Regions from separate parts of the Rahnella perminowiae genome, predicted to be linked through region 2. Evidence: predicted binding sites of a transcription regulator. Region 2 holds the regulator's gene; each other region holds the start of a gene.
The links. Region 2 encodes Fur, which represses iron uptake genes when iron is present. Its sites were predicted from a motif close to ATAATAATGAGAACNACTATCAA; they were not measured.

Region 1: a site for Fur is predicted at 3,176-3,198, ahead of sodA (superoxide dismutase [Mn]). Genes of this name have one in related genera too.
Region 3: a site for Fur is predicted at 7,859-7,881, ahead of J1781_RS15725 (siderophore-interacting protein). Genes of this name have one in related genera too.

What each region holds. Positions count from the first base shown of each region.
Region 1 is NZ_JAFMOT010000186.1:254,558-264,711, forward strand. It holds gene fdnG (formate dehydrogenase-N subunit alpha) at 1-1,154, opposite strand, end outside; gene fdhD (formate dehydrogenase accessory sulfurtransferase FdhD) at 1,300-2,142, shown strand; gene J1781_RS21630 (AAA family ATPase) at 2,177-2,542, shown strand; gene sodA (superoxide dismutase [Mn]) at 3,277-3,897, shown strand; gene J1781_RS21640 (methyl-accepting chemotaxis protein) at 4,165-6,111, shown strand; gene yiiM (6-hydroxyaminopurine reductase) at 6,218-6,889, shown strand; gene J1781_RS21650 (YibL family ribosome-associated protein) at 6,953-7,312, opposite strand; gene J1781_RS21655 (aminotransferase-like domain-containing protein) at 7,378-8,877, opposite strand; gene J1781_RS21660 (LysE family translocator) at 9,022-9,630, shown strand; gene J1781_RS21665 (MltR family transcriptional regulator) at 9,761-10,154, opposite strand, start outside.
Region 2 is NZ_JAFMOT010000184.1:70,366-80,519, forward strand. It holds gene pgm (phosphoglucomutase (alpha-D-glucose-1,6-bisphosphate-dependent)) at 1-195, opposite strand, end outside; gene seqA (replication initiation negative regulator SeqA) at 220-774, opposite strand; gene ybfF (esterase) at 1,016-1,798, shown strand; gene ybfE (LexA regulated protein) at 2,060-2,341, shown strand; gene J1781_RS18525 (methyl-accepting chemotaxis protein) at 2,417-4,081, opposite strand; gene fldA (flavodoxin FldA) at 4,503-5,030, shown strand; gene fur (ferric iron uptake transcriptional regulator) at 5,342-5,797, shown strand; gene chiQ (ChiQ/YbfN family lipoprotein) at 5,930-6,265, opposite strand; gene chiP (chitoporin ChiP) at 6,279-7,691, opposite strand; gene glnS (glutamine--tRNA ligase) at 8,176-9,846, opposite strand; gene nagE (PTS N-acetyl glucosamine transporter subunit IIABC) at 10,040-10,154, opposite strand, start outside.
Region 3 is NZ_JAFMOT010000180.1:116,892-127,045, forward strand. It holds gene J1781_RS15675 (DMT family transporter) at 15-335, opposite strand; gene J1781_RS15680 (sensor histidine kinase) at 509-1,975, opposite strand; gene J1781_RS15685 (response regulator transcription factor) at 1,979-2,701, opposite strand; gene J1781_RS15690 (cytochrome b/b6 domain-containing protein) at 2,855-3,481, shown strand; gene J1781_RS15695 (molybdopterin-dependent oxidoreductase) at 3,491-4,294, shown strand; gene J1781_RS15700 (pentapeptide MXKDX repeat protein) at 4,346-4,612, shown strand; gene J1781_RS15705 (hypothetical protein) at 4,726-5,115, opposite strand; gene J1781_RS15710 (ParD-like family protein) at 5,274-5,528, shown strand; gene map (type I methionyl aminopeptidase) at 5,566-6,321, shown strand; gene J1781_RS15720 (PadR family transcriptional regulator) at 6,383-6,865, opposite strand; gene J1781_RS15725 (siderophore-interacting protein) at 6,868-7,680, opposite strand; gene J1781_RS15730 (TonB-dependent receptor domain-containing protein) at 8,098-10,154, shown strand, end outside.

The sequences.
Region 1 (10,154 bases), on a different contig from region 2:
TCTTTCGGGGTGCCGCACAGGCGCTCCACCAGTTCCGGCGTGTAACGGGATACGTGCGCTTTCAGCAGATTCCACACACAGCGCGGGTCCTGCAACGTTTTATCCTGTTTCGCGAAGCCTTTTTCATCAAGCTGATAGTGCCAGCTTTCCTTGTTATAGGCTTTTTTCGCTGCGTCAAAACCGCTGAACAGCCCGTCGTTAAATTCATAGTCTTCACGCACCAGCAGGCTGGCGTTGGTATATTCCCGGACGTATTCGGTCTGGATTTTATTGTGGGTGATCAGGTAGTTGATCATGCCCAGCAGGAAAACCGTGTCGGAACCGGCGCGGATAGGCGCGTAAATATCGGCCACGGCAGCACTGCGGTTAAAGCGCGGGTCGACCACGATGACTTTAGCGTTGTTTTTGGTTTTGGCCTCAATCACCCATTTGAATCCGACCGGATGCGCTTCTGCCGCATTTCCGCCCATAATCAAAATCACGTTGGCATTTTTGATGTCGACCCAGTTGTTGGTCATCGCGCCACGACCGAACGTAGGCGCTAATGCTGCAACGGTCGGGCCGTGACACAGCCGTGCCTGGCAGTCGATCGCCACCATACCCAGTGCGCGGGTGAATTTCTGATCAAGCAGACCGGTTTCGTTACTGGCCGCTGAAGAACACAGCATACCGGTGGTCAGCCAGCGGTTGACCGTGACGTTATTGTCATTTTTCTCGACAAAGTTGGCGTCGCGGTCATCTTTCATCAGGCGGGCGATACGGGAAATCGCCTCATCCCAGGAGATGCGCTGCCACTTATCGGAGCCGGGTGCACGGTACTGCGGATGTGTCAGGCGGCCTTCACTGTGGATGTAATCCAGCACACCTGCACCTTTCGGGCACAACGAGCCACGACTGACCGGATGATCGGCGTCACCCTCTACATGAAAGATATTTTCAGTGACATTTTTTGCGCCGTCGCCCTGGCTGTAAATCAGCATGCCGCAACCTACGGAACAGTAAGTGCAGTTGTTGCGGGTTTCACGTGAGCGAAGCAGTTTGTATTGGCGGGTTTCCGCCAGCGCCAGAGTCGGCGTGAATCCTAATAATGCTGCTGTGGTGCCGGCCATACCACCCGCACATATTTTGAATAATTGTCTTCTGCTGACTTGCATGAAAGACTCCTTCCCATCATTTAGGCACACATTGCTTTTCAAATTGGCGCTTTCATGAACAACGTCGAAAGCGGTAAAATTAAGGTATAAAGTCCTGATTTTTTGTACGGCTTATGTAGCCGGAATGTTTATAAGGTTATTGCTAATGGATGTCCATCACGTAAACGAACTGGGCGAAAAAGATGACAAAAAAGTGACTCAGATCATCGGAGCGAGCCAAAAACCGGTGATGCAACGCACACATCTCAATGAACCTGAAGATGACTGGATTGCTCAGGAAGTGCCCGTCGCTCTGGTCTATAACGGCATTTCACATGTGGTGATGATGGCGTCGCCAAAAGATTTACAAGCCTTTGCGCTGGGCTTTTCATTGTCAGAAGGGATTATTGAATCCACCGGTGAGATTTACGGGATGGAGGTGACGCCAAACTGCCACGGTATAGAAGTTAATATCGAACTGTCGAGCCGCCGTTTTGCCGGGCTGAAAGAACGCCGCCGGGCTATGGCGGGCCGCACCGGTTGCGGAGTCTGCGGCATCGAACAGTTAGACGATCTGTTCCGCCCGCTCGCGCCACTGCCGTTTACCCAAACGTTTGAGCTGGCGAATCTGGATAATGCGCTGCATCAGCTGAAATCCGTACAGGAAATCGGCCAGCTTACCGGTTGCACCCACGCCGCTGCCTGGATCACGCCGGAAGGTCAGCTACTGGGTGGATGCGAAGATGTGGGCCGTCACGTGGCGCTGGATAAAATGCTGGGTATCCGTGCCAGACAGAGCGACTGGAAATCCGGTGCCGCGCTGGTATCAAGCCGCGCCAGTTATGAAATGGTGCAAAAAGCCGCCATGTGCGGCATCGAAATTCTGTTCGCCGTCTCCGCCGCCACCACGCTCGCGGTCGACGTCGCCGAAAAATGCAATCTGACGCTGGTCGGTTTCAGCAAACCGGGACGGGCAACGGTGTATACGCATCCGCAGCGGCTGAGGTAAACTCAGAGCAGAATTTGAACAGTTATCCATCAATGTGGGCGTATTCGAGAATACGCATTTTGATTTCCCACCGATTAAAAGTGCAGAAGCTGATGCTGAAAAGGCAGAGATCCATATCTTCACCGGCCCGAACGGCTGCGGGAAAAGTACTCTGCTGTATGCGCTGGCGGCGGTGTTTGATGAAGCAACGGGGGACATGTCTTTAATTAATTCGCGGCTGGCGACAAAAGACAACCGTGTTCATTACATGTTTGACCATCAAAACGGGTCATATAGCGGGTATAAGTTTCTGGCTCAAGGCGGTGACAGCCTTGGTTATTCTGATTCAAGCTATTCAGAAATTATTTATGAATACCATCAATCTGCAAAAGCATTCCTTGATTCTGGAAGAGATTTTTGAAGTGAAGGAACAGTTTGATGTCGAAAACGTTTCCGCTGGTATTCACCCAAATGCTATGAAAATGTCCGCCAAAAGTTATTCGACGCAAGCCTTCAACATTGTGCATTTTGCGACGGACTGACCGGTGCTGAAAGCCGCCAGACCATCGAACATTTTAAGCCCAAGAAACGCCACGCCTTTCCGGAACTGGCTTTCCACTGGCAAAATCTTTATCCCTGCTGTGACCGCTGTCAGAGTGAAAAAGGTAACCGATATGATCCCGCACTGCTCAACCCTGATGATCTCGAATATCATTTTGATGATTACTTCGTGGCAAATTACCTGACAGGTGAAATTGAAGTATCTCCGCTCGCCAGCACGGAAAACTGTCACAGAGCATGTGTTACTCTTGAGCTATATGGATTAAATCTGGATATCCGTACTGCGCGTCGTAAACGGGAAGCGCAAATATTTCAGCGCAGAAATCCGGAAACAGAACTCTTAGATGACTTCAGTTATCGCTATTTCATCAAGAACAGCTAAAGGCCCCTTTAAGCACCGCGTGCCTTTAGACAATTTAGGATTGTTTGCGGTTATCTGGTTCTAAGCCCCGAATAACAGGCGCTTACGCGTATCTATCCGCTGGCGGGGACAGAGATAATCATTTTCAATATCATTTAATTAACTATAATGATCCGACTGATTACGCGGTGCTCACAATGACGGTGCCGCCCTACACTACGGAGACGATGAACATGAGTTATTCACTGCCATCACTGCCTTACGCATACGACGCACTCGAACCGCATTTCGACAAAGAAACGATGGAAATCCATCACACTAAACATCACCAGACTTACGTTAACAACGCTAACGCTGCGCTGGAAAGCCTGCCGGAACTGGCTGCACTGCCGGTTGAAGAACTGATCACCAAGCTGGATCAGGTTCCTGCAGACAAGAAAGTCGTTCTGCGTAACAACGCAGGTGGCCACGCTAACCACAGCCTGTTCTGGAAAGGCCTGAAAACCGGCACCACACTGCAAGGCGAACTGAAATCTGCCATCGAACGCGATTTCGGCAGCGTTGACGCTTTCAAAGAAACTTTCGAGAAAGCAGCGGCAACCCGTTTCGGTTCAGGTTGGGCATGGCTGGTACTGAAAGATGGCAAACTGGCCGTCGTTTCTACAGCTAACCAGGACAGCCCGCTGATGGGCGAAGCCATTTCCGGCGCTTCCGGTTACCCGCTGCTGGGTCTGGATGTGTGGGAACACGCTTACTACTTGAAATATCAGAACAAACGCCCTGATTACATCAAAGCCTTCTGGGCTGTTGTAAACTGGGACGAAGCTGCAAAACGTCTGGCTGAAGCGAAGTAATTTCGCACTGCCGCCCAGCACGGGCAAGATGTCTTAGCCAATGGCGGGTCTGTGACCCGCTTTTTTATGTCCTGAATTTGTACGCATGCTCACTGTTTCACAGCGAATTATTCTTCTGTTTCCCACCATTATTAGACCCCGCTCGCATTAATCAAAAATACGCCACACATCCTATAAAGTTTATGAAAAAGCCTACCGATAGATTGTTCACAAAGGCGTCACAAAACCGCATGTCTATTTAAAAGGGATGTTTGACGGAGAATGATTATGAGTAACGGATCGGGTCTTTCGCAGTGGATGAACAATCTTAAGGTCGGCACCAAACTGGGTCTGGGTTTCGGCCTGGTGCTTTTGATCGCGGCCGTCATTACCACTGCGGGAATGATTAAATTTAACGACATCAGTCAGCGTGCGGAAAAAGTCGATTTCAGTAATCAGATGAATGCATTACTCAATGATGCCCGCCTCAGCCGTACGCTTTATCAGCTCAATTACAATCCGGTGTATCTCAAACAAAACCAGGACAACATTGACGCACTGTCGCAACTGATAACCCAGTCGAAAGACAAGCTGGACTGGGATACCGCCAGTCAAACAAATCTCGATCAGGTGCCGGTGAAAATCCATGAGTACCAGCAGGCGCAGGCCGCATTCAAAGAAGCCGTCGATCGCAAAGATGCGGTGCGGGCCAGCTGGAATCTTTCCGAGACGGAAGCCGTGGTGACGCGTTTGCAGGATCAGTTACGCGTAGAAGATGCCGATCCTTCCATTCGGCTTTCACTGGCTGAAGTGATTCAGAAATTGATCAGTGTGCGTTATAACGTGCGCGGCCTGTTGCTGAACATTAATAAAGAAACTGAAGCCAAGCTGTTGAAGTCAATTGATGATACGCAAGCGAATGCTAAAAAACTCAACGCATTATTGTTGCCGGATCAGCAGGCCACACTTGCCCCGCTGATGAGTGCACTGGCAACCTATAAAAATCACGTTCAGGCGTTCATGCCGGCTTATGAAGATGAACAAAGAAATTCACAATTGCTGTCAGTAAAAGCCGCAGAGATGAACGCTCTGGTAGCGAAAATCTTTAAAAATGAACTGATTAACACGCATAAAGACATACGTGATGCGCAGAACATCATGATGGTGATTACGCTGATCGTACTGCTGGTCGGGATTATCATTGCATGGCGAATCACCCGCCAGATTGCCCAGCCGCTGCGTGATACGCTGAAAACAGCAGAGGCGATTGCGCAGGGTGACCTGACTGTGGCGCATCCGACCACACGTCGCGATGAACTGGGCATGCTGATGAACGCGGTATCCGCAATGAGCCAGAACCTCAGCACCATGATTTATGAAATCCGCTCCGGTGTTTCACAGGTATCTCACGCGGCGGCGGAAATCGCTGCCGGGAATACCGATCTTTCCTCACGCACCGAACAGCAGGCTGCGGCCGTCGAAGAAACCGCCGCCAGCATGGAAGAACTGAGCGCAACGGTGAAACAGAACGCTGATAATGCCCATCACGCCAGCAAACTGGCCAGCGAAGCTTCAGGTACCGCGACGCTCGGTGGCAAACAGGTCGGCCAGGTGGTCGACACCATGCAGCAGATTTCCGGCAGCTCAAAACGTATTGCTGAAATTACCTCCGTCATCAACGGCATCGCGTTCCAGACCAATATTCTGGCGCTGAACGCCGCCGTTGAAGCCGCCCGGGCCGGTGAACAGGGGCGCGGATTCTCCGTCGTCGCCTCGGAAGTCCGCACATTGGCACAGCGCAGTGCGCAGGCAGCGAAAGAAATTGAAGGACTGATTGCCGAATCCGTTGAGCGGGTGAATACCGGTGCGAAGCTGGTGGAAAACACCGGACGAACCATGCAGGACATCGTAAAATCGGTCTCGCATGTGCGCGATATTATGGGTGAAATCGCCTCTGCTTCTGACGAACAAAGCCGTGGCATCAGTCAGATTTCGCAGGCGATTGTCGAAATGGACAGCACGACACAGCAGAATGCCGCGCTGGTTGAGCAGTCTTCCGCCGCCGCTGATTCACTCGAAGATCAGGCCGCGACGCTGACCCAGGCAGTCTCGGTATTCCGTCTGGCTGATAATGGCGACAGACTGGATGCGCCAGCATCCGCCGCGCTGCGCCGTCCGACTCTGGCACTGCCGGCACAAAGCAAAACCAGTCAGGATAACTGGGAAACGTTCTGATTAACGATTTAACCTGCGCACCCGTTTGTGTGCAGGTATTCCTTCTACTCCCGCTGTCGAATGCAGGTTATGCTTGAGCAAGTGACCTTTCAGCAGCGGAGAGCTTATGCATTATCCCGACGTATATATCGGTACCATCGAACATTATCCCGATTTTTCATCCAGTGCGATTGCCAAACGTCAGGTTGATGGCAGCATCGCTTTAACGCCGCTCGGGCTGGAAAATGATCAGCAAGCCGAAAAGTCTTATCACGGTGGCGCTGACCGCGCGCTGTGCCATTTCCCCCGCGAACATTACGCCTGGCTGCGCCAGCAATTTCCCGAAGAAGAAGACCGCTTTCATCCCCCTGCGTTTGGCGAAAATCTTTCAACGCTGGGCATGACCGAAGATAACGTGTTTATCGGCGATATTTTCCGCTGGGGCGACGCGCTGATTCAGGTCACCCAGCCGCGCGCGCCCTGCTACAAGCTGAATCATTTTCTCGACTGCAAAAACCTGTCGCCGTTGTTACAACAAAGCGGACGTTGTGGCTGGTTATATCGGGTCGTCAGTACCGGAAATGTCAGCGGCGACCGGCCGCTGGAATTACTGACGCGCAACAGCGAGGTGTCTGTTGCAGAAGCGATTTCTATCGCCTTCAACATGCCATTTGATGAGGAACAGTATCGCCGTCTGATGTCTGCCGCAGGGATCTCCGCCAGCTGGAGTAAAACCATGCAAATGCGGCTGGTAAACCGCAAGATCGAAGATTTTGGACGACGATTGTTTGGGAAGTAATGTTAACGCCCTCCCCTTCGCAGGGGGAGGAGCAGGGCAAAACTTCACCCCCGGAGTATTAGTTTAGAATTCTTTCTTAGAAAAACCGGTCACCGCTTTCAGGCCCATTTCGCGGCCCAGCGCCGTCATCGGGTGAACCACCACGATACCGCGTACGGTTTTCTTCAGCGTGCCCATATCAGCCTGTTCTTTCTTGGTGATTTCACGGCTGAACAGCTTTTCCAGCTTCTGCGCTTCGGTGCTGAGTTTTTTCTCACGCACGGCTTTCAGACGCGCGATTTCTGCCGCGAGCTTTTCTTTTTCTTCTTCGTGCTTAGCGATTAACTCGGCGTTACCCGCCTGAATCACGGTCGCATCTTTGTGATTCAGTGCATCCAGCATATCGCTGAGACGTTTGATCTCGGCTTTTTCAACTTCTTTCATGATTTCAGATCCGTTCATGCCGCAGCGGGCACGATTGTAAATGGGGAATAATAACCGTCAGTGTATCAGGAAGTGCGGGATTCTTCAGCTTGCTCCTGCGTTTCTGCCAGCCCCGGAGGCAAACCGCACATCTCACAGGCCCGCTCACCAATGCGGATCATTGCTGAAATATAGCGTGTATCAAAAACATAGCAGCACGACAAACGCAGGCCATTGGTGTAGCGGCCGCTGGGTGAATACAGTTTTCCCGGCGTCATACAAATTTTATCTTTCAGCAACTGGCGGAACAGCGTGACGCAGTCGACACCCGGCGGGAAATCCACCCAAATCACAAATCCGCCTGCCGGCTGTGTGGCACGGGTGCCTTGTGGAAAGTGGCGGGCGATTAGCGCGCGTGCCTGCTCAACCTGCGACGCGTAGCGCTTGCGTAAAGCCCGCAGATGATGATCGTAACCGCCTGACTCCAGAAACAGCGTCAGCGTTTGGGAAAGCAAAGCGGACTCTGCCATTGACGATACAGCTTTCAGTTTATGCAGCTTATCGGCAAAGCGTCCGCCTTCCACCCAGCCGATGCGAAAATCGGGGGCCAGCGTTTTGGTAAAGCTGGTGCAAAACAGGATCCAGCCGTCGCGGTCAAAGGCTTTTACCGCCGGAGACAATGTCGCGCCAAATTGAATTTCCGCGTACAACCCGTCTTCAATCAGCGGGACATGGTGATCGTTCATCAGCCGCGCCAGCCGTTTTTTTGCCGCCAGCGGCATAGTAAAGCCCAGCGGATTTTGCGCCGTCGGCATGGCGATCACCGCATTCAGACGTTTCTCGGTCAGCAGCATTTCCAGCACATCCAGCGACAGGCCAGTTTGCGGATCCGTGGGGATTTCCACCGCTTTCAGCCCGAGACTTGCCAGCATCGGCAGCAGGTAAAAATAGGTCGGCGTTTCCAGCCCGACGCTGTCACCGGGTTTGGTGGTGACGCGCAACGCCAGCTGTAACGCTTCCATGCAACCGTGCGTAATCGTGATATCTGCGGGTTCTAAAATCATACCGAGCGCCAGTGCACGGCGGGCAATTTGCTGGCGTAACGCCGGGCTGCCCGGCGGCAGCGCGTATTGCCCGATCAGATTGGGCTGACGACGCAGCAATGATGCCATAATTCGCCCCAGCTTGCCGGTCGGGTAAAAATCGTTCGACTGCGGGCAGGCCAGCGATAAGTTGGTATAGGTGGGGTCAATTTGTGAGGCGAATACTGTGTCGATCAGATCCAGCACTTCATCTGCGGGTTTTGCGGCTGGCGTTTGTGGTTGTTCCTGTGGCTGATGGTTCAGCGCAGGCAACGCGGCACGGACATAAAAACCCGACTGCGGGCGTGCCTCGATAAAGCCGCGATCTTCCAGCCGCCGGTAAGCCGCTACCACAGTGTTGATGCTGACTGACCAGGTTTGTGCGCTGCGCCGCACGGACGGCAAACGGCTGCCCGGCGCGAGTGTGCCACGGCGGATAGCGTCCGCCAGTTGTTCTGCCAGCTGGTTATATCGGGTGTCGCTGAAATCCGCGGTGTCAGTCATGGTGTCAGTTCCGTAAAAAGTGATGGGTACAGTTTTGGGTTACGCAATCTGTAACCATAACAATAGCGTATTTCTGGTTCTGTTACCTTCTCTGTTCAGCGTTTACTCTGGCTATCTGGAAAACAGGGGATGCAGGAAAACAACATGATCGATACCGCTTTTGTCAGTTACGTCACTGTGATGTCAATTACGCCCGGCCCGAATAATCTGTTGCTGGCGGCTTCCGGGGTGAATTTCGGGCTGCGCCGCAGCGTGCCGATGATGCTGGGCATTACACTTGGCTGCGTGGTGCAATGCGCGCTGATGACTTCCATGCTGGCGATTCTGCTTAGCTGGATGACGGTGGTGCGTCTGCCGATGGCGGCAGTGGGCTGCGCCTATCTGTTCTGGTTGTCGTGGAAAATTTACCGTTCCGGTTCGCCAAAAGAAGGGACCAAACAGCAACCGATGAACATGGTTAATGGTGCATTATTTCAGGCTGTGAACCCAAAAGCCTGGCTGATGGCGACTAATGTGGCGATCTTATTCACCCCGCCTGATGGCAACATGCTGCATCATACACTGCTGATTTGTATCGGCTTCGCGCTGATCAATCTGCCCTGCATTCTGGTGTGGGTAGTGATGGGTGACAGGTTACGTCAGGCATTACGGGTAGAATGGAAGCTGAAAATGTTCAACACGATCATGGGCGGCATGATGGCGTTAACCGCGCTTTGGCTACTGGTGGGCGAAGTGCGTCATGCGATTCACTAAAACGAATCCCCAAAATAGTTCGGGTTGCAGAAAGGCGGCAAGTGATGGAATCCTGATGAGCTTACTCAAGTAAGTGATTCGGGTGACTGAACGCAGCTAACGCATCTGCGGCCCGAAGTATGACGGGGATTCACTTTTGCACCGGAGAAAGCCTGGAAGGCTGCTGATTACTGATATGGGCAATCAGCCCGGTCACGGAAAGCACCATGGTGGAGCGGACGATTTGCTGATAACGCTGGCGTTGCATGGCGATCAGCGATTCGTCGGCTTCCCCGGGTTTCAGGAAGGTCGGTGCCGGCGGCAGTTCTGTCACACAATGCAATTCACCGAACGGGCCGAGAATTTCATCATCGGTAAAACGATACTCTTCGCCGTCGTAATTCAGCTCTTCACGCAACGCCATCAGTAATTCCGCATCTTCATACTCGTGACGGCTGATTACACCCAGCGCATAAATCAGTTTTAAGCGAACAGACAAATCACCAAGCGGGCCGGTGCCGGTCAGTAAAGGTTCGACTGCATAT
Region 2 (10,154 bases):
AGCAATTGCCAGGATGTGCGCTTCATTAAAGCTGTGACGCAACGCACTACCGCGATGGCCGGACGTACCAAATTTCACAGCATGTGCCGTGTTTGCCGGATCCGGTTGCAGAACGTAATACTGTGACGTTAACTGCGCCACATTGATCAAATCGCTTTGCTGAGCAGGTTGCCCTGCACGGGGGTGATTAGCCACTGGCGCTTCTCCCTTACGCTGAAATTAGAGGGTGCCGCATACTTTATCAGTCAGTTCCGCCGGGAACTGCATGAGCTGCATGATGTGTTCGATCATGCTGCGTTTGCGACCTGTGTTGGTATTCGTAATAACCCAATACGGCGTTCCGGGAACGTGTTTAGGTTTGGTATGTATGCCGTTTTGCAGCAAGGTTTGCTGGTCACCGGCAAAATAAGTCCGTGTGCGCCCGGTCAGAGAGTCGGTCGCTGTCGCAAATTCTTTAGGGTTCAGGGTATACAAGGTCGAGAGGATCAGCATAAAACGATTAACCGCTTTAGTCTGTTCTGCGTATTCGTCGGACAACAGCAGTTCACGGACGGCGCGGACTTTATCACGCGACGTCGGTGCCGCTGCGACAGCAGGTTTTTCCTGCGCAACAGTTCCGGCAATAACAGAAGTCGTCGCTGGCGCGTCAGGAGCGGTCTGACCGGCAGTAAACTTCAACATACGGCGTAAAATATCAGACGCACTTTCACCGATTGCCTGCGTGTGGCTGGCAATGTAGCGGTAGAGTTCTTCGTCAACCTCAATAGTTTTCATCTTTATCCAGTACTGTTCTTCTACTTAATTCATTCAAAAGGATTATACAAATTTCTACGCAGTAACAAACAGGGGAATTGCGCTGCAAAGTAAAATCCAGACAACTTCCCGATTTTGCTGCATGCAGGCTCCGGCCCGTTCTGCTCCTGGTAGTCAAATCCCGCTCAGGCATCTGGCAGACACTTTCTGTTTTAAAAAATTATCCGCAAGTCATGATAACCTAATGAGATTGTTTATCTGTATGAACTTCTCTATGAAATTACATTATCGCCTGCAGGGATCTGAAGTGACTGGCAGCACTGCACTGCCGGTTTTGCTTATCCACGGATTGTTCGGCACCCTGGATAATCTGGGTATTCTGGCCCGTGACCTGAGACAACAGCATAACGTGTTACAGGTGGATTTGCGTAATCATGGCCAGTCCGGACGTTCTGATGAAATGTCTTACGCCGCCATGGCACAAGATTTAGAAGAAACGCTGGATGCTGTTGGTTTCCAAAAAATCATCGTTATCGGCCATTCGATGGGCGGCAAAGCCGCGATGGCGCTGACGGCACGGATCCCCGATCGTATCGAAAAGTTGATCGCCATTGATGTCGCCCCCGTGGATTATCACGTCCGTCGTCATGATGAGATTTTCGCGGCCATTAACGCTGTGACCGACGCAAGACTCCGTGACCGCACGTCTGCCAGCGACTGTATGCGCCAGTATATAAAGGAAGACGGCGTGATCCAGTTTTTGCTTAAGTCCTTCCGCCAGGGCGAATGGTACTTCAACGTGCCCGTGCTGCTCAGTGAATACGAAACCATTACCGGCTGGGAAGATGTGCCAGCATGGGATCATCCGGCGCTGTTTATCCGCGGGAGCTTATCGCCGTATGTGCAGGATGAATACCGCGACGCGATTGCCCGCCAGTTTCCACAGGCCAAAGCACATGTGGTGGCGGGAGCCGGTCACTGGGTGCATGCGGAAAGACCCGATGCGGTACTGCGCGCTGTGCACCGTTTCATCGATGTGGCCTGAGGTTTAACATCCTGGGGATAAATTGTGCAAAAAGTCTGCACAACTTAAGAAGTTATCATGAAATCAGGGCAATCAGGCGTTGTGAACCCCTGGGGCGCCAGTGTATGATTGCGCGCTATAATTTTGCCGCCCCGTTTTACTCACAGTGAGTCGCGGGGGGTGAATTGGGTCAGGGTTTCTTAGCCCGAAATGTGTGAAACGCTCGTCAGGAACGGCTTGCCGTTTCCCGATGTAAAAACTTCCCTGGTTGTACCTCTACCTATGGCAAAAGAACAACTGGATCGCACGACGATTGATCTGTTCGCAGATGACCGTCGTCCGGGGCGTCCAAAAACAAATCCGCTATCCCGTGATGAACAGCTCAGGATCAATAAGCGCAACCAGTTACGCCGCGATAAAGCGAGCGGCCTGCGTCGTGTGGAGCTGAAAATGAATGCCGATGCTGTTGACATGCTCAATAAGCTGGCAGAAGAACGCAATATCAGTCGTAGCGAATTGATTGAAGAGATGCTGCTGTCGCATCTTAACGGTCATGAAGGTTGATTGAAAAGCGGGTAACCCGATAAGGCTACCCGTTTGTTTTTCTTAATTATTCCACGCTAATTTACGCCTTCCCACTCAGAACGTTTCCCAGTTTTCAGCACTTTTCGCCGAAAGCCTGCCGGTATCAGGACGCAACAAGGGTGCTGAAATCGACTTCGCCGGACGTGAACCCACATTCGTGACGCTGTCTTTCAGTTTGAACGTTGCGACGGCGTTGTTGAGCAACGAAGCCTGTTCTTCCAGCGATACTGCGGCCTGTGACGCCTGTTCTACCAGTGCGGCGTTCTGTTGTGTAACGCTGTCCATTTCTGTGACCGCTACCGCTACCTGGCTGATTCCTTTACTTTGTTCGTCAGACGCAGACGCAATTTCCGCCATGATGTCGGTGACATGCGTAATTGAGCGCACCACTTCATTCATCGTCTGACCGGCGTTTTCAACCAGTTTCGAGCCGCTGTCGACGCGGGAAACCGATTCGCTGATGAGCTGTTCGATTTCTTTTGCAGCCTGCGCACTGCGTTGTGCCAGGCTGCGCACCTCGCTGGCAACCACTGCAAAACCACGCCCCTGCTCGCCTGCACGTGCTGCTTCTACTGCGGCATTCAGCGCCAGAATGTTGGTCTGGAAAGCGATGCTGTTAATCACGGAAGTGATTTCAGCAATTTTCTTCGAACTGCCGGAGATATCTTTCATGGTGCTGACCACATCCGCCACGATGTTGCCACCTTTCTGCGCAGTGGTAGAAGCTTCCATAACCAGCTGGCTGGCATGATGAGCGTTATCAGCATTGTGTTTCACGGTAGCCGTCAGTTGTTCCATGCTGGCAGCGGTTTCTTCCAGTGCAGATGCCTGCTCTTCCGTACGGGAAGATAAATCGTTGTTTCCGGCTGAAATTTCTGACGCGCCCTGATAGATGTGATTGGTGCAGTTGCGGATGGTCTGAACGGTATTCACCAGGCTAGACTGCATCAGGTTCAGTAACGGAATCAGCTTACCGGCGCAGTTTTTACCGAACTCATCCAGATAAAGTGTCAGATCGCCGCTCGCGATCACCGCGAAGTGATCGCGGATTTTATCCAGCGGTTTCACCAGCGCCATCACCAGATAACGGTCAGTCAGCAATAAAATCACCAGCCCGATACCAAATGCCGTCAGCAGAATCACTTTGCTGAATGAGGTCAGATGGGTAGATTGCCGTTGCGCCGCGTCAAAATCTGTCGCGATCTGAGCGCTGACTTTTTCCATGGAGGTGGCAAAGGTGCGGCTCAGCGCAGGCACGGTGGAATTGGCCAGTTGATTATAGGATTCCGTGTTTTTGCTGCGGGCTGCATCAAACAATGGCGTGACGCCCTGCGTGATCAGGTTATCCCAACTGGTGATTAATTCCTGCACGGAAGCATCTTCCAGCCCCGGATGCGGTGCGGCTTTAAAATTGGTCAGCGCCTGCATCAGCCCGCTGAGTGATTGTTTTGCGCTATCAAAAATTTCCGGGCCTTTTGACGGATCGGCCTGAAGCTGTGCGACGGCGCGGCTCATGCGCGTCACGGTACGGAAATACTGATCATTTCCTTTATTGATCAGCGCCATATTATTGACCAGCTCGGTACTGTTTTTGGTATTTTGGGTCAGTGTGTCAAGGGAGGTAACGGTGTATAGGGAAACACCCGCCCACATGACACAAAAAATGCCAAGAATTGTTAACAAAGCGGCCCTGATGGTAATATTTTTTAAAAACTGCACGATATGCCTCTCTCGAAACATGACTGTTTCTGGCCTGAGGATTGAGGGGGATGCGGAGAATCAAGACAGGTAACCAGCAGGCAAGTGCCCCAGGACATGTTTGAACACCTCTCCGGGCATCGATTTCTTTATTATGTTGAGATTGCTCTCGCATCATCTATCGGCGGAATATTCTCGAAATTTAGTATTGTGACGACTTATTTCTTCAATTTGCGTTTGACCTTATTCAGCCTGAGGTTAACGCACCCTGCGTGAAAGCACACAAAGGCGATAACACTTAAAAATATTGCCCGATAAACTTATTTCCCAGCTAAGAAGGCGAGCAGAAGCATATTCTCCGCCGCACGAGTTTGCTATCATCTGCATTATTATTGCCTGCGTTGCAGAGCACTTCATTGAGAACAAGAGGTTAGGTAATCTTATGGCCGTTGTAGGTATCTTCTTTGGATCCGATACAGGTAACACCGAAAACATCGCAAAAATGATCCAGAAACAGTTGGGTAAAGATGTTGCAGAGGTGCATGACATTGCGAAGAGCAGCAAAGAGGATCTGGAAAAATTCGATATTTTGCTTATCGGTATTCCAACCTGGTATTACGGTGAAGCGCAGTGTGACTGGGACGACTTTTTCCCAACGCTGGAAGAGATAGATTTCGAAGGTAAGCTGGTTGCACTGTTTGGCTGTGGTGACCAGGAAGACTATGCCGAATATTTTTGCGATGCACTGGGCACCGTGCGCGATATCATTGAGCCACGCGGCGCAGTGATTGTCGGACACTGGCCTACCGAAGGGTATCACTTTGAAGCCTCTAAAGGCCTGGCTGATGATAAGCATTTCATAGGACTGGCAATTGACGAAGATCGCCAGCCGGAACTGACCAGTGAACGTGTTGATGCCTGGGTGAAACAGATCACAGAAGAACTCAGCCTTTCTGAAATTATTGGCTAAAAACCCTGTTGGCCCTGAGGATTTATTCTACAATTGAAGGGCCAAACTATTACTGAAATTAACAATTTAACTGCTACAAAATTGTAACTTTCGGTCGTATCAAGGTACACTGAGTTCCTCTGTTTTTTCTATCGATCAAGTCGTTGCATTACCAATGTGACCGGCAAATTGTGATCTTTATTAACAGGCTATCGTTGACGACAATTGGCACACTTGCGTAAACGAAGAGACTAAACGAATAATTTGTGCCGCCGATGCCACAGGCTGCATGCCTCAACTTGATTAGCACATAGTAACAGGACTGAATCCGCATGACTGACAACAACACCGCACTGAAGAAAGCTGGCTTAAAAGTCACGCTTCCGCGCCTCAAAATCCTGGAAGTGCTGCAAGCGCCGGAAGGTCATCACGTTAGTGCGGAAGATCTTTACAAGCAATTAATTGATATGGGTGAAGAAATTGGCCTGGCAACGGTTTACCGCGTTCTGAACCAGTTCGACGACGCCGGTATCGTTACCCGTCATAATTTCGAAGGCGGCAAGTCCGTATTCGAACTGACTCAGCAGCATCACCACGATCACCTCATCTGCCTGGATTGCGGACGTGTAATCGAATTTCGTGATGAGTATATTGAAGGCCGTCAGCGTGAGATTGCTAAGAAACACGGCATCAAACTGACCAACCATAGTCTGTATCTCTATGGTCATTGTGAAGCAGGTGATTGCCGCGAAGATGAGTCTTTGCACAACGATAAACCTGCGCACTAATATGGCATGTGGCAACCCCGTTGCCGACAGGCTGTGAATTCATTAACCGCTGAAAAGCGGTTTTTTTATGTCTGGATTTCAGCAACCCTAAAAAAACCCCGGCACGCCGGGGTTTGATTTCTGCGATTCGTTTTACGGTTTCGGAGCGTTATTGGCCCGGATTTCCTGCCATATCTTTCCGCAATCTGCGGCATACGCCTGACCATTACCGGTTTTGCGTGCCGTAAGACACTGCTGGTAATCCACCACGCGAACCGTTTCCTGTTCCGCAAATTTTTGGTGGGCTTTTTCCTGTTTCAGTACATTCAGCACCGCCTGACAGGATGCCAGTTTATCCGGATTGCCTTCCGCCGTATTAATACAGGCGCTGTAAGCCTCACGCGTTTTGGATATTTCAGCCTGACCGGCTGTCGGCGCACAACCCGCCAGCAGAACAGCGGATACCACGGTCATCAATAATTTATTCATCGACATAGCGACCTCAGAAAATAGTGAATGGAGCGATAACGATGAATTTCACGTCTTTTTCATCCTGGAAAATATTGCCGTATCCGCCGCCCCAGCTTGGAATATCCGAATGATTGTCATACTGGGTGTAATGCAGTTTGAACAATGTCCCTTTCGCACGGCCTTCCTGAATGGTGTACAGCGCATCCAGACTCCAGGCGCTTTCTTTCAGGCGCTGACTCTGGTCGTAAGCCGCGTTAGTGCTCGGCCTGGCATCCCATGCATAAACATAGGAGCCACCGACGGCTAAGCCCGGTAAATCCCATTTTGCCAGGTCATACAACACGCCTGCATATACTGCTTTTTCACCGTTAGCGTTGAAGTCCGAACGGTTGTCCCACCACACATCAAGACGGCCGTTTGAAGAGGAATACGTCGGCGTCATACGTTGCAGGAAGTAACCCTGGTTCCCTTCCGCTTTCACCATCGTCCCTTCCAGACGCCAGTTGAACTGACCCGTGGTATAGCCGAAAGTTAACGCCTGCAACCAGGCCAGACCATCATACAAACTGTTTGGATCATTTTTGTCGCTGATACGATCTTCTGCCCCATAGAACTGATAGCTGGTAGTCAGCGGATTGCCCAGCAAATCTATTTTGTACGAGGCTTTGCCAAAGTACTGATCCACATAACTTTCAGCCTGACCAAACGCGCCTTCCAGCACGAAGTCATTTTTAAAGTCATATTTCGCACCGAGGGAGTGAATATAAGAAACGCCGGTTTTCTTATCATTCTGGCGGAAATCATCCATTTCCAGATGCCAGGGCGATTTATATTCGTCGGCCCACATATAGGAGAAACTCAGTTCACCCGGATCACCGAAATCATGTTTATACCCGGCTTCCGCACCGCGATAAGTCCCCGGCATGAAGCTCCAGTGCGGTGCGATCAACGTCTGCCCTGTGGGCTGAATATAGCCCGCATGTCCCCAGAATCCGCCATATTTAAATTTACCGGCCGCTTTGTAGAGACTGACCCCGCCTTTATCACCTGAGTAATCCTCGTCATAAGCGTGGTTTTTAGAAGAGAATGCAATTTCGTTTGGATGAGTGCTGTCACTGGCTTCGGCTAATTCAATGGCGGTGAAGGCCGCAACGTCGATACCGAACATGTCCCAGGCATAACCAGAGGAAAAATCAAGATTCAGGTTAGCAGTGGAGTGTGAAAGGTTAGTCGCGTATTTGTTGTAGTCGGAATTATTGACGGTGACTTTTGAGCCATCCGGACGGGTTTCTTCTTTGGTTTTGTTCAAATCTTTGCGGTCACGTTCACGCTGCCAGTAATACACGCCACCGGTCAGTGTGGAATCATCGATAAAACCGGCCGCGCTGGCCTCGTGTGAAAACATCATTCCGCCACTCAGTAAAGTGCCGGCGAGAGAATACATGGCAGGTTTCAGGTAAGCCGATCCCCTGCCCCTGTTAAGGTGCTTGTGCATAGAGATTCCTCATTTTGACTAAAAATTTCGTGCAAAACCCAAACGGGTATCAAAATCGGCCGTCAGAGACGTAACCGGTTAAATCAACATTAAGAGTATTTTTCGCGACGCGAATTATCAATGGGTAATTAATCATTGATCATCGAAGTATGACAAAGTGCACATAAAGATGAAAAAATGTAACTATATGTCTTAAGGCAGGATCAGACCGACAGATTATTTAAATAGAGAGAATAAACAAGTCACTAAGTTTTACTGAGGAAAGGTTAAAACGTTTCAGCCACAGAAAGCACTGAAAATGAGCGTTTAAAAATCATACATCGGGAACACATTAATTCGCGACGAAAACCAATTTTTTGCAGTAGCAAAATAAAACCCGGACATAAAAAAACGCAGCCTGAGCTGCGTTTTTAAAACCTTATTGCGATGACTTTTATGCGACCGGTTTACTTTCCCATGTATCACGCAGGCCCACGGTACGGTTAAATACCAGATGTTCCGCGCCGGAGTAGCGACTGTCAGCGCAGAAATAACCTTCACGCTCGAACTGCAGGCTGATTTCAGCCTGAGCAGCCACCAGCGACGGTTCAACAAAACCGTGCGCAATCACCAGAGACTCCGGGTTGATTGTGGTCAGGAAATCTTCTGCCTGCCCCGGGTTGGCAACATTGAACAGACGGTCATACAAGCGGAACTCAGCCGGTTTACCTTCTGAAGCCGAAACCCAGTGGATCACACCTTTCACCTTGCGGCCATCGGCAGGATCTTTACTGAGGGTGTCGATATCGTAAGAGCAGAAAATCGTGGTGATATTCCCTTCTGCGTCTTTCTCGATACGTTCTGCTTTGATCACATAGGCATTACGCAGACGCACTTCTTTGCCCAACACCAGACGCTTGTACTGTTTATTGGCTTCTTCACGGAAATCGGCCTGATCGATGTAAATCTCACGGGTAAACGGTACTTCGCGGCTGCCCATTTCCGGTTTGTTCGGATGGTTCGGCATCTTCACCCACTGCACAGCATCACCCGTAAAGTTTTCAATGATCACTTTAACCGGATTGATCACTGCCATAGCGCGCGGTGCATTCTCGTTCAGATCGTCACGGATACAGGATTCCAGCGCCATCATTTCAACGTTGTTATCCTGCTTGGTCACACCGATACGACGGCAGAATTCACGGATTGAAGCAGCGGTGTAACCCCGGCGACGCAGGCCCGACACCGTCGGCATACGCGGATCGTCCCAGCCTTCAACAATCTTCTCCGTTACCAACAGGTTTAGCTTACGCTTGGACATGATGGAATATTCTAGATTCAGACGGGAGAATTCGTACTGACGCGGGTGGCAGGGAATAGAAATATTATCCAGAACCCAGTCGTAGAGACGACGGTTATCCTGGAATTCCAGCGTACACAGCGAATGGGTGATCCCTTCCAGCGCATCGGAAATGCAGTGGGTAAAATCGTACATCGGATAGATGCACCATTTTTTACCGGTCTGGTGGTGTTCTGCGAACTTAATACGGTACAGAACCGGATCACGCATGACAAAGAATGGCGAGGCCATGTCGATTTTAGCACGCAGACAGGCAGCGCCTTCAGCGAACTCACCGTTACGCATTTTTTCAAACAGCGCAATATTCTCTTCTACGCTACGATCGCGATACGGGCTGTTTTTACCCGGCGACGTCAGTGAACCGCGGTATTCACGGATCTGCTCAGGAGACAGTTCATCCACATACGCCAGACCTTTGTTGATCAGTTCCAGCGCGTAAGCATGCAGTTGATCAAAATAGTCCGAGGAGTAATGAATATCGCCGCTCCAGTCGAAACCTAACCACTGAACGTCGTGTTTGATCGACTCAACGAATTCGATATCTTCTTTTGCCGGATTGGTATCGTCAAAACGCAGATTGCACTGCCCCTGATAGTCTTGTGCAATGCCGAAATTCAGGCAGATAGATTTCGCATGACCGATATGCAGATAACCATTAGGCTCAGGCGGGAAACGGGTGCGAACGGTATTATGTTTCCCGGTCGCCAGATCTTCATCAATAATCTGACGGATAAAATTTGTTGGGCGGGCTTCAGCCTCACTCATTGTGCAATTCCTCTACGCAACATTGACTCTACGGATAACCGCTTATGTTCCAACAAGCCACGTCGGGAAACAACCGTTAGTTGCATAAAATCGTGGTTATCTCTGCTGCGTCTGTTCTCAGGCAATAAAAAAGCGGGAAGAGATCGCTCTCTTCCCGCTGTCACTCCGTCAACCTGTTACGCCATCTGGCGAATTATTTGCTCTGGATGTCGAACAGCTTGGTCTGTCCCGCGACCACGGAACCACTGGCCAGTGAGACCACACCGGTATAATCATCAATATTACTGACGACGACCGGGCTTATCATT
Region 3 (10,154 bases), on a different contig from region 2:
TCGCGTTCCCGCTGCTATCCTTTCGTCGCCACTTTCAACAAAATGACCCCGGCGAAAATCAGCAGGACGGCGATGACGCGCAGTGGATTAAGGCTTTCGCCGAACATCACTACACCGAGAATAAATGCACCGATGGCGCCGATGCCGACCCAGATGGTGTAAGACGTGCCGAGGGGCAGCGTTTTCATGGAAATCGCCAGCAAAACGACGCTGAGTATCATGAAGAAAACGGTAAGAATACTGGGAATAAGACGGGTGAAACCATGAGATTCTTTCATCGCGGTCGACCAGACCACTTCGAAAATACCGGCGAAAAGCAGATAAACCCAGGCCATAAAATTTCCTTAAAACACGCAAGGTCGTCCCTGCATCAGTATGGCTGAGTCTCTGGTCGTCCAGTCAGCATGAAGAGTGGGGATTATAGTTCACTCTTTCCTGACTTTACAAAATCTACGCCTCAGGCGGAAAAGTTTCCCTTCGGTTCCGTTCCGAATTAATGGAAAACACTTTAAACCGGGACGGAAAACTGAAAACAGGCACCGTGTTTCGGTTGTTCAATCAGTCGGATATCGCTGCCGTGGAGTTGCAGAATGCGGCGGACAATCATCAGCCCCAGCCCGCCCGCGCGGTGTTTATTGGTACTGAGAATTGACGGACGCACGAACAGGCTGTCTTTCAGTTCCGGCGCAATCCCCGGCCCGCTGTCTTTCAGTTGCACCATCACCTGCCCTTCCTGTTTCCACAGTTTTATTTCGATCACCCCGCCTTGCGGCGTAAAACGAATGGCGTTATCCAGCAGATTAGTCAGCACCCGTTCAATCATGCCCAAATCGGCATTCACCAGCGGAATACCCGGCGTAATATCGGCCAGTAATTTTTGCCCGCGGGTTTCGGTCGCCAGTTCAAACTTCTGAAAAACATCCTGCACTAATTCACTCAGTGAGAAAGGTTCTTTCTGCGGTTTCACGACGCCATATTCCAGCCGTGCCAGCTCAAATAATTCCTGCGCCAGTCGCCCGACTTTTTTACTTTGCATCAGGGCAATATTCAGGTAACGCTGCCGGTCTTCATGACTCAGATGGTCTGATTTGACCGACAACGTTTCCAGATATCCGTGCAGGGAAGTCAGCGGTGTGCGCAGGTCATGGGAAATATTGGCGATAAACTCCCGTCGCTGCTGATCCTGCACCATCAGGCTTTGCCATTGCTGATCGATGCGTTTTGCCAGTGCGACAAACGCCTGTTGCAACTGCGTGACTTCATCGCGGGCAGCGCCTGCCGGTGCATCGCCTTTTGCCAGCGCCTGGATCGCTTCCATGCCACCGGTATCAAGTTGGGCAATCTGCGAGGTCAGTTTACGCACCGGGCGCGTCACCCAGCGGAATGCCAGCGCACCGGCCAGCAGGCCAAACAGCGCCACCAACCCCATAGACCGCAGCGCCAGAGAAATCGCCGACTGGTACTGCGCGTCGCTGGTCAGCGCGGTGTATTGGTCACCGAGAAGCACGATATACACATACCCTTTGATGATACCGTCTACCCGTAACGGGGCGGCGCTGAATACCTGACGCGTTTGCGGATCCCGCGGATTCTCGCCATATACCGGCATTTTCGCACCGTTGAGCAACGCGTTAACCGGTGTTAAGTCGATCTTCTGCTGTTGCAGTCGCCCGGGCGGTGCCGCATTACCGACGATATTGCCGTCTTTATCGAGCAGATACACTTCAACGCTCGGGTTCACCGCCATCAGTTGATCAAACAGCGTATGTACCGCTTTGGGATCCCAGTTTCCCTGGCTGAGCAGCGGATTATTTGCTGCAATCTGCGTCGCCAGATTGGCCGACAGACGTTGGATCACCGACTGGCTGTACTGATTACTCGAGCGCACCTGCATGTAGCCGGAAAACGCGCAACACGCGATCAGCAGCACCATAAACACCAGGGTCAGTCTTTGCGCCAGCGTGAGATTTTTCATGATTTACCCTTGTGCTTCTTCAGCAGAAGACACGAATTTATAACCTTTTCCCCACACGGTCAGAATACGTTCCGGCTCGGCCGGATTGGCTTCTATCTTAATGCGCAGACGGTTGATATGGGTGTTTACCGTATGTTCATACCCTTCATGTTCATAGCCCCAGACCTGATTTAACAGGCTGAGCCGGGAGAACACTTTGCCGGGATTTTTGGCAAAGAAATACAACAGATCAAACTCGCGCGGCGTCAGTTCAACCGGCTGATGGTTCAGCATCACGTCCCGTGCAATCGGGTCGATGACCAGACCGGAAAAACTCAGCGTACCGGCATCCATTTTCATATTACGGCTCATGGCTTCCTGCCGCCGGAACAACGCCTTGACCCGTGCGACCAGTTCCAGCATGGAGAAAGGTTTGGCCAGGTAATCGTCCGCGCCCAGCTCCAGCCCGAGGACACGATGCACTTCGCTGGAACGTGCGCTGATAATAATGATCGGCGTGTAACGCGTCATATTACGGGCGCGGCGACAGATTTCCAGACCATCGATACCCGGTAGCATCAGGTCGAGGATCAGCGCGTCCCAGCCGCCTTTTTCCAAATGTGCCACGCCCAGATTGCCGTCAGCAGCATGGGTAATTTCATAGCCTTCATCGCGCAGATGCAGGCTGAGCAGTTCCGCGATATCCCCGTCATCTTCAACGATCAGGATCTTCTTCGTCTTATCCATGTGTTATCCCAAAACGTGGCATTCCCCAATGGTTTGAGTCTACACAAGCAAAGCCCGCCGAGTTATCACATTTTATTTAACTTTGCGTGAGGTCTCGGGGAACAAATCCGCTCAATACTCGCTACATCACAGGACGGACAGCCGGATTTCATCATGACAATACACACGGACTTACCCGATCAGGCCAAACAAAAACCCGCCATCGTGCATCCATTATGGCTGCGGCTGTCGCACTGGCTGAACGCGCTGGCGGTGCTGATTATGGTGACCAGTGGCTGGCAGATTTATAACGCCTCACCGCTGTTTGATTTTGCTTTCCCGCCGGGGGTCACATTGGGTGGCTGGCTCGGCGGCGGAATTCAGTGGCATTTTGCCGGTATGTGGCTGTTCGGCTTCAACGGCCTGTTTTACCTGCTGATGAACATTTTTACCGGACGGATGAAACGAAAATTCTGGCCGCTGACGCCGCGCGGCATCTTCAATGATTTGTGTGCTGCCCTGCGCGGCAAGCTGAAACACGACGACTTACGTCACTACAACATGGTGCAGCGCGCGGCATATGTGTTCGTGATGTTCGACGGCATCGTGCTGGTACTTTCCGGGCTGGTGGTGTGGAAATCCGTGCAATTCCCGTTGCTGCGCGAACTGATGGGCGGCTTCGATACAGCGCGTTACGTACATTTTCTGGCGATGGCTTCGCTGGTGGCATTTGTGGTGCTGCATATCGTGATGGTGGCACTGGTGCCGAAAACGCTGATTGCCATGCTGCGCGGTCGCTGAGGAAAGCCCATGAAAAAACTCATTAAAAAAAGCATCAGCCAGATTTTCAGCACCGCCGACAGCGAAGCGATTGTACAGGAAGCCAAAAAACAGATTATCCGCGAACTGGATGCGCCTTCCCGTCGCCTGTTTTTACAGCGCGGGCTGACGCTCGGCGGCGTCGCGATGCTGACCGGCTGCGATATCAGCGATAACGCCAGCGTGGAAAACGCACTCGGCAAAATCTCCGGTTTCAATGATCGCGTACAGGGCTGGCTGTTCGGCTCAACGCGTCTCGCGCCGGTGTATGCCGAATCGATGATCACCCGTCCGTTTCCGTTTAATGCGTTCTATGCCGAAGACGACGCGCCACAAGTCGACGGCAACGACTATCGCCTGAAAATCGCCGGTCTGGCACTGGATAAACGCGAATGGTCACTGCCAGCGCTGTACAAAATGGCGCAGGTCAGTCAGGTGACGCGACACATTTGTGTCGAAGGCTGGAGCGCGATTGGCAAATGGGGCGGCGTGCCGTTCGGTGATTTTCTGCGCCTGATTGGGGCAGATCTCACGGCGGAATATGTCAGTTTCAAATGCGCCGACGAGTATTACACCAGCATTGATATGGCGACGGCGCTGCATCCGCAAACCCTGTTGGCGCTGACTTATGACGGCCAGATTTTACCGCGTAAATACGGTTTTCCGATGAAACTCAGAATGCCAACCAAACTCGGCTACAAGAATCCAAAACATATAGAAGTGATTGAAATTACAAACAAATTTACCGGCGGCTACTGGGAGGATCAGGGCTACAACTGGTTCGGCGGAAGCTGAACATTATCCATAAAACCCTTTGTATATCAAAACCTAAGAGAAGGATTTACCATGAAAAAGTTAACTGTAATGATGATGTCGGCTTGTCTGATGATGGGCGCAGTGAGCACCACTTATGCCGCTGACGCAATGGCGAAGAAAGACACCATGGGCCACATGTCGAAAGATTGCATGAAAAAAGACAGCATGAGCAAAGACAACATGGCGAAAGACAGTATGGGCAAAGACTGTATGTCGAAAGATCACATGAAGAAAGACAGCATGTCGAAAGATTCCATGTCCAAAGACAACATGAAAAAAGGGGCAATGAGCCAGTAAAGCGCTTTCCCCTTCGACTCTGTAGCCAAAACGCCTCCGTCTGTTCAGCGGGGGCGTTTTGTTTTTTGTTAAACCTGAATAACCCGATGATGAAGTCTTAATTCAAATATTCATTACTTTGTGGCACTGGACGCCAGGCGAATCTGAATATCATTGTTGAGATTATTCACCCAATGGTTATAACTGCGGTGGATCTCGCCTTTCTCTGCCAGCAGGTTAGTGCTGCCGACATAATTAATGGTGTAGCCGCTGGTGTTATAGGTAATACGGATATCGGCTTTGTGCTCACGGTTATTCAGATGACCGTTAATTACGCCCGGTGCGCCATCCGTCATTATCCAGCCACGTTTTTGTCCTGCGTCGATAATAGCGGTCCTGATCTGACTTTCTGAATTATGTGTTACCAGCGTGGTATGCGGCGTGGATACCGGCTCGGTACGCGCGCAGCCAGAAAGCGCCATGACACAAACAAGGCCGATAAGTAACTTACTTGTAGATTTCATGTGAACCTTTTAGAGTGAAAATTTCAGATAAGAGATTGAAAAGTCACCACAATATACGCCAATGTCCCAAAGGTGTCATGAAACGTGCCGGTTGAGTTTAATCTATTTTATGCGTAGTATATAAAATATATATGATTCGTATACTGCTGAGGCAACCCATGGGTATCATTAAGATTTCAGAACTGATGCACGAGAATTTGCGTATTGCCAGCATGGCTTATACGCGTTCGATGAACGCACAGGCCGAGCACTGGATGAAAATTGGCATGCTGATGGAAACGCACCCCGACATGACGCACAGCGAAATTTCGCAATTGCTGGTGCGGTGTAGCGTGGAATCGGATGAAAACGCAGGCAGTATCCGCACGTTGTTAAACGTGGGCGCCACACACAGGAAGGCAAGCAATGAATAATGCTTTAGATAGCCGGTATTTCGTCAATAATAACCGCATGGTCAAAACGCCGGAAGGCCTCGATAAAGCCCGTATTGCCGGCAAACTGGCAGCGCGTGTATTGCATATGATCACACCCTACGTTGTACCGGGTGTCACCACCAATGAACTGGATCGCATCTGCCACGATTTTATCGTGAATGAATTGCAGGCGATCCCGGCCAATATCGGTTATCACGGCTATCAGAAAACCACCTGTACCTCCGTCAATCACGTCATTTGTCATGGCATTCCTTCTGACAAAGCGCTGAAAAAAGGCGACATCGTCAACATCGACGTGGCGCTTATCAAAGACGGCTGGTACGGCGACACCAGCCGTATGTATTACGCGGGCGAACCGGGTATTCTGGCCCGCCGTCTGGTAGATACCACGTTTGAAGCGATGATGGCGGGCATTGAAGTGGTGCGTCCGGGTGCAACGCTTGGCGATGTGGGTTATGCGATTGCCGCTGTCGCCAGACGCGAAGGTTTTTCCATCGTGGAAGAGTATTGCGGACACGGCATCGGTATGGGTTATCACGAAGATCCGCAAGTGCTGCATTACGGCGAGCAAGGCCGCGGACTGGTTTTACAGGAAGGGATGTTATTTACCATCGAACCGATGCTGAATGCCGGTAAAAAACAAAATAAAGTCATGCCCGATGGCTGGACCGTAGTCACCAAAGACCACTCGTTATCCGCACAGTGGGAACATATGATTGCGGTAACGAAAACCGGTTACGAGATCTTAACGCCGTGGCCTGAAGAGATGTGACTATCCTGAAAGTATAAAGCCTCCGACCGGAAGGCTTTATACTTTCTTTCTGAGGTGCGGCTTAACTGCGCTCAATTTCTTTGGTCGCACGATCTAATGCATCCGTGATTTTATACAAGGTTTCCTGTTCGATCGGGCCTTTCGCCAGCCGCAGATTAAGCGCCATGCGGATATTATTTATCGCACGCTGCATTTCCGGAATACTGCGATTGTTTGACAAAATCGCCAGTGAATGCAGTTTCTCTGTCACTGAGCCGAGCAGTTCTTCCTGCCCGGCCAGTGACTGCGCACCTTCCGGTGTGATCGAATATTGCTTCTTCCCGCCCTCTTCCTGGCTGGCTGAAATCAGCCCCTGTTCTTCTAAAAATGTCAGATTCGGATAAATGATACTGGCACTCGGCGTGTATTCACCTTTAGATAATTCTTCAATGGCTTTGATCAGCTCATAACCATGGGCGCAACGCCGCTGCAAAAAATGCAGCATCAGCAGACGGATATCACCCGTTTCGAACATTCTTTCACGGCGGTGTTTATGATTCATCATCGTTACTTATTATGCCAATAAGCCACACAACGCACGAAGTTTGGATCGAGTCCGCAGGTTTCAACGAAATAGTCATTCAGCCCTTTCGCGAATTTGCCTTCACCGGTCGCCCAGATGTAGTAATCACTTTCCGGCAGAAGCAGGCTTTTCACCTTCTTCACGACCGCATCCTCTTCCTGATAACCGCCGTGCGTATCGCTGATAATCCAGTCGATGCTGACATCATTTTCTTCATCTAAGTAGCTGACACAACTCACATCTCTCACTTTCGCCAGCACGGTGATATTGGCATCTGAACCGGCCTGTTTCAGTTCGCGCAGACGGCGTTTCACCGCCGGAAGACCGGTTTCGTCGCAGATATAGAGCTGCCATTTGTAACCGGCAGGAATAATCAGTGAACCACGCGGTCCGCCAATGATCAGTTTATCGCCCGGCTTTGCGCCGGCCGCCCATTCGCTGGCGACACCACCGTCGTGAATATAAAAATCCAGTGTCAGTTCGTTGCTCTGAGCATCAAAGTGCAGCGGCGTATATTCGCGGTTCAGCGGGCGTGCTCCTTCACCCCACACAATGCCTTCTTCGGTCACTGCCGATGGCGTAATCACATCCCCCGGATTTGCCGGAAAAAACAATTTGATATGGTCATCAAAGCCGCCTGACGTAAAACCTTTCAGCGCGTCACCGCTTAAAATAATCCTTTTATAACAGCCTGATAGGCTTTCACTCTGTTTGACCGTGATATGACGGAAAACCAGATCATTTTTGACACGGACCGGCAAGTTTGCGGCAGGGGTTTCAGTGCGATGTTGTGCCATCAGTTTCTCTCTTATGCGTAAGTTTTGTTGAAAGATATATCTTAGTTATATTTTATTCAACCCCACAAAGTGTAATGCGCTGTCTTCTTTTCCCTGTGTTTTTCACCTCACCTTTATCTCTCCCTGAGAACAGACGGGATAAATTTTGTTAAGGAATGCATTTTTTTATATCATTTTGTTGATAACAATTATCAGTATCATTATCATTCTCAAAAAGCCAGGGTGGGCGTTGACGCCAGGTAAGCCCATACTTTATAAGGATAATGGCTTTTTCAGGGAAGAATTGAATGCAGATGACCAGTGCGTCTGTTTTGTCGAAAGGCAGTAAATGCGAGCAGAACTCTAAAAATTAGTGCAGGACAAAAACAAATGTTCACATCCTTTACACAGCAGGGTTTAGTGAAAAACGTCATTTTCATGGGGACGATTCTCACCACCACATTTCATGTAAATGCAGCGGAAGCCGTGAAAGACAATACCGATCTCACCGCAAACAATACGCAATCTTCTGAAGCCATCAAAAAAAAACCGGCGGTGCGTACAGCTCAGGATCTGGCGCAGAACAATGAAGAAGTCATGACGGTCACCGAAACGATGCCGGATAAAAAACCGGGTTCGAAAACCACCCTCACAGCAGCCGAAATGCAGCGCAAAGGCGGTAATGATTTCGGGACTATTATGCGTTATGAGCCACTGATCGCCGCGACCGGCGCGAGAGGCGGCTCCGGCAACGGCAAAAGCGGTTTTGACCGTAGCGGATATACCGGCTATAACATTCGCGGCCTGGAAAGCAACCGCGTAGGCATTGATGTCGACGGTATTCCGCAGCCAAGCGCCACCGGGCGCAGCTACGTCAGTCGTGCGGGGCTGAATACCTTTGGTATTGGCCGTGATTACATTGACCCGTATATTTATGGTCAGGTGGATATTGAATCCGGTGCCACATCAGCCGACCGTGCCAACACCTCAATCGGTGGTGCCGTTTCCTTCCTGCCAAAATCTGCCGACGATTACCTGCGTCCGGGCAAGGAAACTTATTTCGGTTACCAGTCTGATTATGATTCCTCAGACCGTTCCTGGCACAACGGCATCACCGCTGCCGCCGGTGACGAAACCCTGCGTGGCCTGATCGCCATCAGCCGCCGCGACGGTCAGGAAACCAGCAACAACAGCGGAACGCTGGATGCGTATCCGGCCAACTGGCACTCTGACGCCATCATGACGTCGGTAATCTGGCAGCCTAATGACGCCCATAAAGTCACAGGCACCCTTGATTACTACGAAAAAGTAAACCACACCCATTACGATACCTGGAACAACGCGGGCAGCGCGATTCTTGGCACCGCACAGCAGCAAAGTAACACCCGCCGCTGGGGTGCAAGCCTGAAAGACGAATGGACGCCGTTCAACGATTACGTGGATGCCATCGTCTCGAAAGTCTATTACCAATATACTCAGGCGCACGACAACACTTATCTGCCAAACGAAAGCAAGCAGATGATGAATGTCTACTCGAACTACGACGTAAACACCTACGGCGCAGAAACCAGCTGGCTGAAAACGCTGGGTCGCCATGAGTTAAGTGCCGGTATCAACGGTCGCGTGTCCAACACCGAACGTCCGTTCCGCGAAAGCCCGGACCAAAGTGCTTTCACGACCATCATGCAACCGGAAGCCAACAGCCGGACGTATATCCTCGGCGGCTTCCTGCAAGACACCGTTAAGTTTGACCTCGGCGGCCATAACTTCTCTGTAGTGCCTGCGGTGCGTGTCGCATATCAGAATACCAAGGCACAAAATCTGTCAGACTTGTCTAACAGCATCGTTTCTGAAGATCAGGTTTCCACCCTGTACGGTAAAGCCAACTCCGATACGCAGGCTCTGCCATCGCTGGCCTTCACCTATGACATCACCCCTAAACTGATGACTTATCTGCAGTACCAGCGCGGCGCGCAGTTCCCGGATGCCAGCCAGCTTTACGGTTCCTGGAACCTCGGTTCTAACTATGCAGGACGTGGTCAGTATGCGCTGATCGGTAACACTGACCTGAAAACCGAAACCAGCAATAACTTTGAATGGGGTATGAAAGGCGAAGCCACGGAAGGCGTGACCTTCAGGACTTCCCTCTTCTATAACACCTACAAAAACTTCATTGCTAATACCCGTTACACCCGCGCGGGCAGCCCGGGTATGTTCACCAACGTGCCATCCAATATCTATACAATTTATCAGGCAGAAAACCGCGATGAAGCGTTTATCTACGGTGGCGATCTGAGTACCAAAATTAACTACGGCACCTGGTTTAGCCGCGTTGATGGCCTGAGCACCACCTTCGCACTGGGTTATGCCAAGGGTGAATCGAAATCCAGCTACGACGGTGACAAATACGTGGATCTCGACAGCGTACCGCCAATGAAATTTGTGGCAGGCGTGGCATGGGATGCGCCATCCGGCGTCTACGGAACCGCCCTGAC